DNA from 3 places in the Allobosea massiliensis genome. Region 2 is predicted to be linked to each of the others. Evidence: predicted binding sites of a transcription regulator. Region 2 holds the regulator's gene; each other region holds the start of a gene.
What was found. The regulator HrcA, encoded in region 2, represses chaperone genes, less so after heat shock. The targets are predictions, from matches to a motif close to GTTAGCACTCNCNNNNNGNGAGTGCTAAC.
Positions count from the first base shown of each region.

Region 1: the regulator HrcA is predicted to act here: its motif matches at 2,221-2,249, upstream of groES (co-chaperone GroES).
Region 3: the regulator HrcA is predicted to act here: its motif matches at 2,231-2,259, upstream of groES (co-chaperone GroES).

Region 1 covers NZ_JBHSLU010000007.1:440,624-445,592, reverse strand. Annotated here, with positions in the region: gene ACFPN9_RS05220 (GNAT family N-acetyltransferase) at 1-222, shown strand, start outside; gene ACFPN9_RS05215 (DMT family transporter) at 219-1,061, shown strand; gene ACFPN9_RS05210 (PaaI family thioesterase) at 1,068-1,547, opposite strand; gene ACFPN9_RS05205 (MarR family winged helix-turn-helix transcriptional regulator) at 1,609-2,118, opposite strand; gene groES (co-chaperone GroES) at 2,310-2,597, shown strand; gene groL (chaperonin GroEL) at 2,643-4,280, shown strand; gene ACFPN9_RS05190 (PAS-domain containing protein) at 4,621-4,969, shown strand, end outside.
Region 2 covers NZ_JBHSLU010000060.1:45,896-50,864, reverse strand. Annotated here, with positions in the region: gene ACFPN9_RS17455 (penicillin-binding protein activator) at 1-59, shown strand, start outside; gene hemW (radical SAM family heme chaperone HemW) at 201-1,400, opposite strand; gene rdgB (RdgB/HAM1 family non-canonical purine NTP pyrophosphatase) at 1,397-2,035, opposite strand; gene rph (ribonuclease PH) at 2,199-2,915, opposite strand; gene hrcA (heat-inducible transcriptional repressor HrcA) at 3,064-4,149, shown strand; gene ACFPN9_RS17430 (ankyrin repeat domain-containing protein) at 4,191-4,805, shown strand; gene ACFPN9_RS17425 (DUF3297 family protein) at 4,900-4,969, shown strand, end outside.
Region 3 covers NZ_JBHSLU010000004.1:2,011-6,979, forward strand. Annotated here, with positions in the region: gene groL (chaperonin GroEL) at 98-1,723, opposite strand; gene groES (co-chaperone GroES) at 1,782-2,096, opposite strand; gene ACFPN9_RS01015 (usg protein) at 2,354-2,623, shown strand; gene rplS (50S ribosomal protein L19) at 2,778-3,173, shown strand; gene ACFPN9_RS01025 (aminotransferase class V-fold PLP-dependent enzyme) at 3,255-4,433, opposite strand; gene kynA (tryptophan 2,3-dioxygenase) at 4,522-4,969, shown strand, end outside.

The DNA.
Region 1 (4,969 bases), on a different contig from region 2:
CGCGGCTCGGGCCTGGCCCAGGCCCTCTTCGCCGAGGCGCTGGCCTTCGCGCAGGACGGCGGCTTCGACGCGATGATGCTGTGGTCCGACACGCGCTTCGCGCGCGGCCATCGCTTCTACGAGAAGCTGGGCTTCCGGCGCTGGCCGGGCGAGCGCTACCTCGCCGACGTCTCGGCGACTTGGGAATATCATTTCCGCCTCGATCTCACCGGCGCGCGATGAGCCTCGGCCCCGCGCTGCGCGCCCTGCTCGGCATTGCCCTGCTGACTGCGATGGACGCGGTGGTGAAAGCGCAGATGCAGTCGCATCCCTTCATCGTCGCGCTGTTCATGCGCTTCGCCATGGGCGGCGTCTGCGCGCTCGCGGTGCTGGCCGTGCTGCGCCCGCCGGTCCCGACGCGCGCCAGCGTGATCGGCAACAGCATCCGGGTCCCGGTGGTGGTGCTGACGGCGGGCAGCTTCTTCTATTCGATCTCCGTCCTGCCGCTGGCGGAGGCGCTGACGCTCGCCTTCCTCGCCCCCGTTTTCGTCGCGCTGCTCGGCGGGGTGCTGCTGAAGGAGAAGCTGGACGCGCGGATCTGGCAGGCGCTCGGCTTCGGCATCGCGGGCATGCTGGTCATGGTCTGGCCGCGGCTGCAGGGGCAGGTCAGCGGCGCCGGGCTCGGCGTGGCGGCGGCACTATTTTCCGCCGTGACCTATGCGTTCAACCTGATCCTGCTGCGCCGGATCGCGCTGAAGGAGCATCCCGCGGTCATCGTCGCCTTCCAGAACTGCGGTCCGGCCCTGCTCCTGGCGGTGCCCGCCGCGCTCGCCTGCGTGCCGCTGACCGGGCATGACGTGCTGGTTTATCTCGCCGCCGGTGCGCTCGGCGTCGCCGGGCATCTGATGCTGACCTCCGCCTTCGCTCGGGCGGAAGCCTCGCGGCTGGCGCCGCTCGAATACACGGCGCTGATCTGGGCGAGCCTGCTCGGCTATGCCTTCTTCGACGAGGTGCCGCTGATCACGACCTATGCGGGCGCGGTGCTGATCGTCGCCGGCGCGATCGCGATCAGCCGGCGGTAATGCCACTCAGCCAGCACCCCGCGCCGGGAAGATGACGCAGGTCTCGGTGCCATGCGCGAGCAGCTTGCCGCGCGCGTCGAGCAGCCGTCCCTCGCTGGTCGCCACCGTGCCGCCGCGATGGATGACCTTGCCCTCGCAGCGCACGGTGCCGCTCTCGGGCATGACCGGGCGAACATAGTTCAGCTTCATCTCCAGGGTGGTGTAGCCCTCGCCGGGCTTCAGCGTCGCATGGGTGGCGCAGGCCATGGCGGAATCGAGGATCGTTGCCGTCCAGCCGCCATGGACCGTGCCGAGCGGGTTGAAGAAGCGCGCCGAGGGACGGCCGGTGAAGACGACCCGGCCCTCCTCCACCTCGACGAGATCGAGATCCATCGCATCGGCGAAGGGCGGGCCGGGATGGCGGCCCTCGACCATGCCGCGCAGGAAGTCGAGACCGCTGCCCGCCAGCAGGGTCTCCCGGGATACCACTCCGACGTCGCGCGCCATGGCCGGCCTCCCTTTCGTGTATTTACACGATAGATGGATGCCGATGGCCCGGTCAAGCGGGTCAGCCGCTCCCGCGCGCGACGCGCCGGAGCGCCTTCAACCGGTCGCGCATCTGGCTCCAATCCTCCTTGCCGAGCCCACCCTCGATCCGCTCCTGCGCTGTGCGCCAATAGGGAATCGCCGCCTCGATCGCGGCGCGGCCCTTCGGCGTCACGCCATAGATCGACGCCCTGCCCTTGCAGGCGACCGGCTCGATCAGCCCCTCAGCGGCGAGGAGCTGCAAATTGCGGGTCAGCGAGGTGCGCTCCAGCGCGAAGCGTTCCGCCAGTTCTGTGACCGAGCGCCAGGCGCCGGTGCTGAGCGCCGAGAGCAGGACGAACTGGGTGATCTTCAGGCCGCTGGAGCGCATCGCCTCGTCATAAGCGCGGGTGACGGCACGCGCCGTCATCCGCACATGCAGCGCGACGCAGCTGCGGGCGATGTCGTCGAGGGTTTCCGACGTGGCAGTAGGTAAAGACGGGGGCTCGGACATGGCGGCATGGTAGCGGGTTCCGGCGCCCTTGGCAGCCATGCCGGGCAGGCCGCGCCGATTTACTATCCACGTGATGGAAGTCCGTTCCGGGATCCCCGATCCTTGACTCCCGCCAAGCCCGGCCCTATCTCCGCCGCATCCGTTAGCACTCACCCAAGGGGACTGCTAACGGGCGTCCAAGCGGGCGATCCGGGCCCGCATCGAATTTGTACCGAGAGGAAGACAGAACCATGAAGTTCCGTCCGCTGCATGACCGCGTCGTGGTCCGCCGCCTTGATGGCGAAGAGAAGACCAAGGGTGGCATCATCATCCCCGATACCGCCAAGGAAAAGCCCCAGGAGGGCGAGGTCGTCGCCGTCGGCCCCGGCGCCCGCGACGAGGCCGGCAAGCTGGTCGCGCTCGATGTCAAGAAGGGCGACCGCGTCCTCTTCGGCAAGTGGTCCGGCACCGAGGTGAAGATCGATGGTCAGGACCTCCTGATCATGAAGGAATCCGACATCATGGGCGTCGTCGGCTGAACGCCTGAGACCGCCCGTTCCTCGAAATCCTAAGGAGTTGCTCTCATGGCAGCCAAAGACGTCAAGTTCTCCTCCGACGCGCGCGACAAGATGCTGCGCGGCGTCGACATCCTCGCCAACGCCGTCAAGGTGACGCTCGGTCCGAAGGGCCGCAACGTCGTGATCGAGAAGTCGTTCGGCGCTCCCCGCATCACCAAGGACGGCGTCACCGTCGCCAAGGAGATCGAGCTCGCCGACAAGTTCGAGAACATGGGCGCCCAGATGGTTCGCGAAGTCGCGTCCCGTCAGAACGACCATGCCGGCGACGGCACCACGACCGCCACGGTCCTCGCCCAGGCCATCGTCCGCGAGGGCGCCAAGTCGGTCGCGGCCGGCATGAACCCGATGGACCTGAAGCGCGGCATCGATCTCGCCGTCGAGGCGATCGTCGCCGACCTCAAGAAGAACGCCAAGAAGGTCACCTCGAACGCGGAAGTCGCGCAGGTCGGCACGATCTCGGCGAACGGCGACGAGTCGGTCGGCAAGATGATCTCGACTGCCATGCAGAAGGTCGGCAACGAGGGCGTCATCACGGTCGAGGAAGCCAAGACCGCCGACACCGAGCTCGACGTCGTCGAGGGCATGCAGTTCGACCGCGGCTATCTCTCGCCCTACTTCATCACCAACTCCGAGAAGATGATCGCGGAGCTGGACGACCCCTACATCCTGATCTTCGAGAAGAAGCTGTCCTCGCTCCAGGCGATGCTGCCGATCCTCGAGGCCGTGGTGCAGACCGGCAAGCCGCTGCTCATCATCGCCGAGGACGTCGAGGGCGAGGCTCTCGCCACGCTCGTCGTCAACAAGCTCCGTGGCGGCCTGAAGGTCGCGGCTGTCAAGGCTCCGGGCTTCGGTGACCGCCGCAAGGCCATGCTCGAGGACATCTCGATCCTGACCGCCGGCCAGATGATCTCGGAAGACCTCGGCATCAAGCTCGAGACCGTGACCCTCCAGATGCTCGGCCGCGCCAAGAAGGTGCGCATCGAGAAGGAGAACACCACGATCATCGACGGCGCCGGCAAGAAGAAGGACATCGAGGCCCGCGTTTCGCAGATCAAGGCGCAGATCGAGGAGACCACCTCGGACTACGACCGCGAGAAGCTCCAGGAGCGTCTGGCCAAGCTCGCCGGCGGCGTCGCGGTGATCCGCGTCGGCGGCGCGACCGAGGTCGAGGTCAAGGAGAAGAAGGACCGCGTCGACGACGCCCTGAACGCGACCCGCGCGGCCGTCGAAGAGGGCATCCTGCCGGGCGGCGGCGTCGCCCTGCTGCGCGCGCTCTCCTCGGTCAAGTCGATCAAGACCCAGAACGACGACCAGAAGACCGGCGTCGAGATCGTCCGCAAGGCGATCATGGCTCCGGCTCGCCAGATCGTCGACAACGCCGGCGATGACGGCGCGGTCGTGATCGGCAAGCTGCTCGAGTCCAAGGACTACAGCTTCGGCTACAACGCCCAGACCGGCGAGTACGGCGACATGGTCAAGTCGGGCATCATCGACCCGGCCAAGGTCGTGCGCACCGCCATCCAGGACGCCGCTTCGATCGCGGGCCTGCTCATCACCACCGAGGCGATGATCGCGGAGCTGCCGAAGAAGGACGCCCCGATGCCCCCGATGGGCGGCGGCGGCATGGGCGGCATGGACTTCTAAGGAAGTCCAGACGCCCAAGACCTCAAGGTGCTGGAACCGGGCAAGCCCGGTTCCAGTGGCGGCATGGACCTCTGAGGACGTCCAGACGCCCAGAGCGCCAAAGTGCCGAAACCGGGCAAGCCCGGTTTCGGTGGCGGCATGGATGTCTGATCCACGCAGCCTTCGCTTCAGCGAAGACAAGGAAAGGCCCGGCTCCCGCCGGGCCTTTCTGCGTCTGGGGAGCCGTGGAAGGAGCCGCGCAGAATGGGCCGGAGGCTCATCATCAAAGAATACGGGTTTGCGAAAGCAAACCTCAATGATCGGGGCGCAAGCTTGCCTTGGGGCAATCTGGATGCCGATGATGCCGAGATCCTTGATCGATCGTCTGGCGCGGCCGCTTCGCAGCAGCGTACGCCTTCGCTTCCAGGCCGCCTGCGCCCTGCTCGTCGTTCTGGTTCTGGCGTTGACGACCCTCTCGGTCTCCTCGCTCCACCAGCAATCGCTCTACCGGGAGCGTCTCGGTAATGCCACGCAGGGCGCCATCCACGCCGAAAAGGCCAATGGTCTCGTCTTTGCCGCCGTCATGGAATCGCGTGGCGTCTACATGTCGACCGATCCGGTAATGGTGCAGCGGTTCAGTGCGGCTCTGCTGCAGCGCAACCGCGAACTGGCCCAGCAACTCGATAGCTGGCAGCGCAGCATCCGCCCCG
Region 2 (4,969 bases):
ACGGCCAGATCGTCACCGTCAACGCCGCCCCGCGCGATCTCGGGCCGCGCACGCAGTAGCCGATGCACGTCATGCTCGGGCTCGACCCGAGCATCTCCTGCAGGAGCTTCTCCTGTCTCCAGATTCTCGGCTCTGCGCGGAGTTTATCCTTGGGCCGATCGAAGGTCGGACCCGAGGGCTCCGCCCGAGAATGACGGGCGTTACGCCGCCAGATCCGCCACCACCGCGTCCAGCACCAGCGCGCCCTCGGGCGTGCAGGCGAGCTTGCCGCCGGGCTTGCGGACGAGCAGCCGGTCGAGCACGAGGCTGGTCACGCGCCGCTCGTTCAGCGTCCGGCCCGACAGCGCCCTGAACACGGCCGGGTCGATGCCCTCGACCAGCCGCAGCCCCATCAGCAGATATTCGTCGCCCTGCGCCTCGGCATTGAGTCGCTCGTTCTCGACCAGCGCCTGGCCGCCCGCCTCGACGCGCTCGAGCCAGGCCTCGGGGCGCTTCTCGGTCGAATGGGCCATCCGGCCCTCGTCGGTGACCAGCCGCCCATGCGCGCCGGGGCCGATGCCGGCATATTCGCCATAGCGCCAGTAGACGAGGTTGTGGCGGCATTCCGCGCCGGGGCGGGCGTGGTTGGAGATCTCGTAGACCGGCAGGCCATGCCTGGCCGTGATCTCCTGCGTGATCTCGTAGAGCGCGGCGCCCGCCTCATGATCCGGCACGGCGAGCTTGCCGGCCTTGAACAGCCGTTCGAACATCGTGTCGGGCTCGATGGTGAGCTGGTAGAGCGAAAGGTGCTCGGCGGCATGGCTGATCGCCAACTCCAGCTCCGCCCGCCATAATGCCGGCGTCTGCTCCGGCGAGCGGGCATAGATCAGGTCGAAGGAGTAGCGCTCGAAGTACTTCCGCGCGATCGCGACCGCGTCGAGCGCCTCTTGCGTCGAATGCATCCGCCCGAGCGCCTTGAGATCGGCATCGTTGAGCGCCTGCACGCCGAGCGAGACGCGATTGACGCCGGCCGCCCTGAAATCGGCGAAGCGCCCGGCCTCGACGCTGGTCGGGTTGGCCTCGAGCGAGACCTCGCAATGCGGGTCGATCGCCCAGGCCTCGCCGATGGCGTCGAGGATCGCACCGACGGTGCGGCCCTCCATCAGCGAGGGCGTGCCGCCGCCGAAGAAGATCGAGGTGACGGTCCGCCCCGGCGCCAGCGCGGCCCGATGGGCGATCTCGCGCCGGAAAGCCGCGACATAGCGGGCCTGGTCGGGCGGCTGCAGCCGGACATGGCTGTTGAAGTCGCAATAGGGGCATTTGGCCAGGCAGAACGGCCAGTGCACATAGACGGCGAAGCCCGCATCCGACGTCGGATGCAGGATCGGGGATGTCGGCGCGAGGGCGGCCGCGCCGCTCACGCCGGAGCCCTGAGGCACGCGGCCGCCAATCGCTTGAAGGCGCGCGCCCGGTGGGAGAGCGCTTCGTCCGCGCCACTCTTCACGGTGCTGGTCATCTCCGCGAAGGTCACGTCGTAGCCGTCGGGCTGGAAGATCGGGTTGTAGCCGAAGCCGCCCGTCCCGCGCGGGGCGTCGACGATGCGGCCATGGACGCGACCCTCGAACAGCTCCTCATGGCCGTCCGGCCAGGCGATCACCAGCGCCGAGACGAAATGCGCCTTGCGCTGCTCCGGCGCCGTTGCGCCGCGCTTGGCCATCTCGGCCAGCACGCGCGCCATCGCCGGCTTGAAGTCCTTGCCCGGCCCGGCCCAGTTCGCCGAGAACAGGCCCGGCGCGCCGTCCAGCGCGTCGACGCAGAGTCCGGAATCGTCCGCCAGCGCCGGCAGGCCGGAGGCTGTCGCCGCCGCATGCGCCTTGATCGCGGCGTTCTCGGAGAACATGTAGCCGGTCTCGTCGGGCTCGGGCAGGCCGAGGTCCCCGGCCGAGACCAGCTCGATCCCGAACGGCGCCATCAGCTCGCGCATCTCGACGAGCTTGCCCTTGTTGTGGGTCGCGATCACGACCTTGCCGGTGAGGATACGGTGTTGTGCCGTCATTCCGGGGCGCTCCGTAGGAGCGAGCCCGGAATCCATGAACACAGGTTGTGAACAGTCGAACACATGGCCAGCTCGCTTAAAAAGTTTTCGCCATATCCGGAGAAGACAGTGGTCATGGATTCCGGGCTCTTCGCTGCGCGAAGCCCCGGAATGACGGTTGGGATCAGGCCACCGCCGCCTTCTGCAGCGCCACGAGCTTGCTGACCCCGCCCTTGGCGAGCCGCATCAGCGCCATCAGCTCCTCCTCGGAGAAGGGCGCGCCCTCGGCCGTCCCCTGCACCTCGACCAGGCCGCCGGAGCCGGTGATGACGAAGTTCGCATCGGTCTGCGCGCCGGAATCCTCGACGTAATCGAGGTCGAGCACCGGGTTGCCGGCGACGATGCCGCAGGAAATCGCCGCGACATGGTCCTTCAGCGGGTTGGAGCCCTTCAGCATCGAGCGCGCCTCCATCCATTTCAGCGCGTCGTGCAGCGCCACCCAGGCGCCGGTGATCGAGGCCGTGCGGGTGCCGCCATCGGCCTGCAGCACGTCGCAATCGACGACGATCTGGCGCTCGCCGATCGCGGTCAGGTCGACCACGGCGCGAAGTGAGCGCCCGACCAGCCGCTGGATCTCCTGCGTGCGGCCGGACGGCTTGCCGGAGGTGACCTCACGGCGATTGCGCTCATGCGTGGCGCGCGGCAGCATCGCATATTCGGCGGTGACCCAGCCCTTGCCGGTGCCGCGCAGCCAGGGCGGGCCCTTCTCCTCGACGGTTGCGGCGCAGAGCACCTTCGTCTCGCCGAAGGAGACCATGCAGGAGCCTTCCGCATAGCGCACGACGCCGCGTTCGAGCGTGACCTTGCGCATTTCGTCTGCGGCGCGTTTCGAGGGTCGCATGGCGATATCCTGATTGTTCGGGGTTGGCGGCTTGTAGGCGGTCGCCGCGGGTGCGGCAAGGCGGACAGGGGTCGCACGCGTTTTCGCTTGATCGGGCGCCGGTCCGGATCAACAATAAGCCCATGTCGAGAAAGCCGTTTCGCCGCAGATGAGCGCCCACACGCCGCGTCCCGACACAGCCAGCGGACTGATCGAGACCGATCAGCGCTCGCGCGAGATCTTCCGCCAGATCGTCGACGGCTACCTCGCCACCGGCGAGCCGGTCGGCTCGCGCAACATCGCCCGTCTGCTGCCGATGTCGCTCTCGCCGGCGACGGTGCGCAACGTCATGACCGATCTCGAACTGGCGGGGCTGATCTACGCCCCCCACACCTCCGCGGGGCGTCTCCCGACCGAGAGAGGCCTGCGCTTCTTCGTCGATGCGATGATGGAGGTCGGCAACCTCACCGCCGAGGAGCGCGCCCGCATCGAGGCGCAGATGAAGGCCGCCGCCACCGGCCGCACGCTCGACGGCACGCTGACCGAAGCCTCGGCCCTGCTCTCGGGCCTCTCGCGTGGCGCGGGCGTCGTCGTGACGACCAAGGCCAATGCCCGGCTGAAGCATATCGAGTTCGTCCGCCTCGACCCGACGCGAGCGCTCGTCGTGCTCGTCGCCGACGACGGCACGGTCGAGAACCGGCTCCTGAGCCTGCCACCCGGCCTGCCGGCCTCCGCGCTGACGGAGGCCGCGAATTTCCTCAACGCCCGCATCCTCGGCAAGACGCTGGGCGAGCTGCGCGCCGAGATCGCCCAGCATCGCGAGCAGATGGAGCGCGAACTCGACTCGCTGACCGCGCGGCTGGTCGAGAGCGGCATCGCCACCTCCTCGGGGCCGAGTTCCGACCGCCACCTCATCGTGCGCGGCCAGGCCAATCTGCTGGAGGACCTCAAGGCGCAGGAGGACCTTGAGCGCATCCGCCTGCTCTTCGGCGATCTCGAGACCCAGACCGACGTCATCGACCTGCTGGCGCGCGCCGAGGCCGGCGACGGCGTGCGCATCTTCATCGGCTCCGAGAACAAGCTGTTCTCGATGTCCGGCTCCTCGATGGTCGCTGCGCCCTTCCGCGATGCCGAGCAGCGCATCGTCGGCGTCGTCGGCATCATCGGCCCGACGCGGCTGAACTATGCCCGCATCGTGCCGATGGTGGACTACACGGCCAAGGTGGTGGGGCGCCTGCTGGACGGGGCGCGGTGAGGCCGATCCGCTCTTGGTGCGGGTTCGTGCTCGGAGTGGTGATGATGGTCGGTCCCGCCCTCGCTTCGGGCCCAGCCTTGATCGAGGCCGCGGCCTCGGGGCGCGTCGACGAGGTTGTTCGCCTGCTCCAGGCCGGCGCGCCGCTGGAAGCCCAGGATGCCGGGGGCCGGTCGGCCTTGCTGCGCGCGGTCGCCGGCGATCATGTCTCCGCCGCGAAGATCCTGCTCGAGGCCGGGGCGAGCCCCAACACCCAGGCCGCCAATCGCGACACGCCCTGGTTGCTCGCGGGAGCCTTGGGCCGGGCCGAGATCATCGCCGCGATGCTGCCACGCAAGCCCGATCTGTCGATCCGCAACCGCTATGGCGGCAATGCGCTGATCCCCGCCTACGAGCGCGCCCATGTCGAGGCGGTCAGGCTGCTGCTGACCAGCGGCATCGACCTCGATCACATCAATGATCTCGGCTGGACCTGCCTGCTGGAGATCGTGATTCTGGGCGATGGCGGCCCGCGCCACCAGCAGGTCGCGCGGCTGGTTCTCGATGCGGGTGCCGATCCGAGCCTCGCGGACAGGGACGGCGTGACGCCGCTGGCTCATGCCCGACAGCGGGGCCAGCAGGCGATCGCGCGCCTGATCGAACAGGCTGGCGGCCGCTGAGCGCCTGCGATTTGGCATCGCCGCCGGATCGCGCTACCTGTGCGCCAACGCGGCCCGGCCGCCCTCCGACACGCTTTTCCCTAAGGCTTCCGCCATGACCGACACGCTGCCCGACCGCCTCTCCTCCAACCCCAACAGCCCCTTCTATGACGAGGAGCTGCTGT
Region 3 (4,969 bases), on a different contig from region 2:
ACGCGCCGGGCGCCCTTGCGGAAATCCCGCAACGCAAGACGGCGCCGCGAGGCCGCGGCGCCGTCCGTTGCTCACGGTCCGGTCGGTGGACGCCGGATCAGAAGTCCATCCCACCCGCCGGCATGGCGGGAGCGGCGTCCTTCTTGGGTAGATCGGCGATCATCGCCTCGGTGGTGATCAGCAGGCCCGCGACCGAGGCCGCATCCTGGATCGCCGTGCGCACGACCTTGGTCGGGTCGATGATGCCGGCCTTGACCATGTCGCGATACTCGCCGGACTGCGCGTCATAGCCCCAGGCATAATCCTTGGACTCCAGCAGCTTGCCAACCACGACGGCGCCGTCATCGCCGGCATTCTCGACGATCTGGCGGGCCGGCGCGGTGATCGCCTTGCGGACGATCTCGATGCCGGTCTTCTGGTCGTCATTGCCGGCCTTCAGACCCTCCAGCGCCTTGACCGCGCGCAGCAGGGCGACGCCGCCGCCCGGCAGGATGCCCTCTTCCACGGCCGCGCGGGTGGCGTTCAGGGCGTCGTCGACGCGGTCCTTCTTCTCCTTGACCTCGACCTCGGTCGCGCCGCCGACGCGGATCACCGCGACGCCGCCGGCGAGCTTGGCCAGACGCTCCTGGAGCTTCTCGCGGTCATAGTCCGAGGTGGTCTCCTCGATCTGCGCCTTGATCTGCGCGACGCGGGCCTCGATCTCCTTCTTCTTGCCGGCGCCGTCGACGATCGTGGTGTTCTCCTTCTCGATCCGGACCTTCTTGGCGCGGCCGAGCATGTTGAGCGTCACGTTCTCGAGCTTGATGCCGAGATCCTCGGAGATGGCGGTGCCGCCGGTGAGGATCGCGATGTCCTCCAGCATGGCCTTGCGGCGGTCGCCGAAGCCCGGCGCCTTGACCGCAGCGATCTTGAGCCCGCCGCGCAGCTTGTTGACGACGAGCGTGGCGAGCGCCTCGCCCTCGACATCCTCGGCCACGATCAGCAGCGGCTTGCCGGTCTGCACCACCGCCTCGAGCAGCGGCAGCATGGTCTGCAGGCCCGAGAGCTTCTTCTCGTGGATCAGGATGTAAGGGTCCTCCAGCTCCGCGATCATCTTCTCGGAGTTGGTGACGAAATAGGGCGAGAGATAGCCGCGGTCGAACTGCATGCCCTCGACGACGTCGAGCTCGGTCTCGGCCGTCTTGGCCTCCTCGACCGTGATGACGCCCTCCTTGCCGACCTTCTTCATCGCCTCGGCGATCATCTCGCCGATCGCGCGGTCGCCATTGGCCGAGATCGTGCCGACCTGCGCGACCTCCTCCGAACCGGTGATGGTCTTGGAGTGCTGGCCCAGCGACTTGGTCACCGCCTCGACGGCGAGGTCGATGCCGCGCTTGAGATCCATCGGGTTGATGCCGGCGGCGACCGACTTGGCGCCCTCACGGACGATGGCCTGTGCCAGCACCGTCGCGGTGGTGGTGCCGTCACCCGCCGCATCGTTCTGCTTGCTGGCGACCTCGCGCACCATCTGCGCGCCCATGTTCTCGAACTTGTCGGCGAGCTCGATCTCCTTGGCGACGGTGACGCCGTCCTTGGTGATGCGCGGCGCGCCGAAGGACTTCTCGATCACGACATTGCGGCCCTTCGGACCGAGCGTGACCTTGACCGCATTGGCCAGGGTGTCGACGCCGCGCAGCATGCGTTCGCGGGCGTCTTGCGAAAACTTGACGTCTTTCGCAGCCATGATTCCTCACTCCTTCAGACTTGAGGTTTCAGGTTGATGGGTTGGAGACGAAGCCCCGTCAGGCGGCCTTCTTCAGGGAGGCGGTGGCCTCGACGACACCCATGATGTCGCTCTCCTTCATGATCAGGAGATCCTCGCCGTCGATCTTCACCTCGGTGCCGGACCATTTGCCGAAGAGCACGCGGTCGCCGACCTTGACGTCGAGCGGCACGAGCTTGCCCTGCTCGTCGCGGGCGCCGGGGCCGACGGCGACGATCTCGCCCTCCTGCGGCTTCTCCTTGGCGGTGTCGGGGATGATGATCCCGCCCTTGGTCTTCTCCTCGGCGTCGATGCGCTTCACGACGACGCGGTCATGCAGTGGCCGAAACTTCATGAGTTCCTCCGTTCATGTCGGTCACAGGTCAAAGCAGGCGACGCCCCGGCGGCGCGGCTGAGGAACCGCGGCACCCTGCGGCACGTTCGCCCGCGCGATGATCTGGTTTTGCCGTTTTCGCAGTTCAAGAGGGCGGCAGCACTTTTTTCAAGCGAGTGCTAACAGGCTGAAAAGGCAGCACAAACGCAATTTTTTGGCTTGCGTCAGCGTTGCGGATGCGCTGCCATCGGCCGGTTGCAACCACGGAGCGGACAGGCATGGCTTCGAGCGACTTCGCCCGCCAGATCGCGGGCTACGGACTGACCACCGCCGGCATCCTCTACCGGATGCCCGACCACCCGGCGATCCTGCAGGAATATGTCTGGCAGGACTACGACCTCGCCCCCCGCTTCCCGGAGCTCAACCGCTTCCTCGACTTCTGGCAGGCCAAGCTCGACGGCAAGCTCTTCCGCGTCACGGTGAGCCATAAGGACCTGATCGGCCCGGCCGATCTGCGCGCGGTGGGCGGCGAGTTCCGGCTGCACTGAGGCCGCCTCGCCGGACTTGACATCGCGAAAAGCACGGCGTCGTCGCATCGCTCTCGACAGCGCCGCGCCTTTCGTCTATGCGCTCGGGCTCAACTGAAAACAGCGTGCCGAACGCCCGCGCAGTCAAGCGCGACAACGGCAATTGGAGAGACCCGTGAACATCATCGAACAGCTCGATCAGGAGCAGATCGCCAAGCTCAGCGAAGGCCGCGAGATCCCGCACTTCCAGCCCGGCGACACCGTGCAGGTCAACGTCAAGGTCAAGGAAGGCGAGCGCAGCCGTGTCCAGGCCTATGAGGGCGTCTGCATCGCCCGCAACGGCGGCGGCCTGAACCAGAGCTTTACCGTCCGCAAGATCAGCTATGGCGAGGGCGTCGAGCGCGTCTTCCCGCTGTTCTCGCCGAACCTCGATTCCATCAAGGTCGTCCGCAAGGGCAAGGTGCGCCGCGCCAAGCTCTATTATCTGCGCGACCGCCGCGGCAAGTCGGCCCGCATCGCCGAGCGCGTCGAGGCCCGTCCCGCCAAGGGCGCCAAGGCCGACGCCAAGTAAGAATTTCGCCTCTGGCGATACAATAGCGAACGCGGTCCCTCGGGGCCGCGTTTTTCGTTGGTGATGGGGCCGTCGCCCGGCTCAGCCCCGCAGCCGCTCCAGCAGCGCCGCGATGTCGCCCTCCGTGTGATAGAGGCCGAAGCCGACGCGCAGCCGGTCGCCGCGGACATCGGTGATGATGCCGGCCTCGTGCAGGGCGCGGTGGCACGCCGCCGCCTGCTCGTGCCGGAAGGTCAGGAAGTTGCCGCGATCGGCGGCGTGCGCCACCACCAGGTTGGCGGGCGCCAGCACGGGATGGCGCAGCGCCGGCAGCCCGGCGAGGAAGAGCGCCTGCAGGGCCTGGGCATGGGCCTGCGCCCCGCCGGCATCGATCCCGTGCTCCGCCATCCAGGACAGCACGGCGTCGAAGCGGTAGAGGCCCGAGGGGTCGAAGGTCGCGCCCATGAAGCGCCAGCCGCTCTCCGCATAGGCGACCTCGTCCTGCGGGCCCGCCAGCGCCCCGAAGGCGGCATACCAGCCCGTGTTGCGCGGTCGCGGGGCGATGCCGGGCGGGCTGTGCAGGAAGCCGATGCCCTCCCCGCCCATCGCGTATTTGTAGCCGCCGGCGAGGTAGAAGGCGCGGTCCGCGATGGGCGCCAGATCGGTCGGGCGCGCCAGGAAGCCGTGATAGCCGTCGATGACGATCAGCCGATCCGGGGCGACGAGCGCCTCGACCAGGCCAGGCAGGTCCGGCAGGGCATAGCCGGAATTGAACAGCACCTGGCTGACGAAGACGAGGTCGATCCGCCCCGCCTCGCGTCCGGCGGCGACGAAGCGCGCGGTGAAGCTCTCGAACGGCTCCGCCGGGACGATGACAAGCTCGACCAGTCCCTCCTCGGCCAGGCGCTGTGTCTGGCGCCGGAAGGAGTGGAACTCGCCGTCGCTGGTGAGGATGCGCACCGGCCGGCCCGGCGCGCAGCAAGACAGCAGGCGGTTGACGAATTCATGCGTGTTGGGCGCCAGCGCCAGCGACTCCGGCGACGGCAGGTTGAGATGCCGCGCGAGCCCCGCCGCAACGCGGCTCCAGACCGGCCCTAGCACCTCGCCCCATTTGTCGTCGACGAGGCGGGCGGCATCGTCCCAGCAGCGGAGCTGCGCGGCGCGCGTCACGTCCGGCCAGAAATGGTGGCTGTGCGCGGCGACATGCAACCGGCCCGCGGCCGCCTGCCGGAACAGCGAAAAATGCTGCGAAAGATCGCGTGGAAAGGCCCGTTTGGTCATGCGTGGCGCCGCTCCCGGCTTGTGCGCGGCGCGAGATACTTTAAGTTTAAAATATTGCTTGTCGAGGCCAGAGCGGGGGATACGCGTCATGAGCCAGCCCGAAAGCCGGATCGAGCCCGGCATGACCACCGACTTCCGGCAGCGGATGAGCTATGGCGACTATCTCGGGCTGGATCTGCTGCTCTCCGCCCAGAAGCCGCTGAGCGACGCCCCCGACGAACCGCTCTTCATCACCATCCATCAGGTCCAGGAACTCTGGCTCAAGCTCTGCGTCCACGAGATCGACGGCGCCATCGCCGCGATCCGGAAAGACGAGCTGTCGCCCGCCTTCAAGTCGCTGGCGCGCGTCTCGCGCATCCAGTCGCAGCTGGTGGCGGCCTGGGACGTGCTCTCCACCATGACGCCGGCGGACTACCTCGCCTTCCGCCCCTCGCTCGGCGAATCCTCCGGCTTCCAGTCCTGGCAGTATCGCGCGCTCGAATTCCGCCTGGGCGCCAAGGACCCGCGCATGCTCGCGGTCCACAAGCATCACCCCG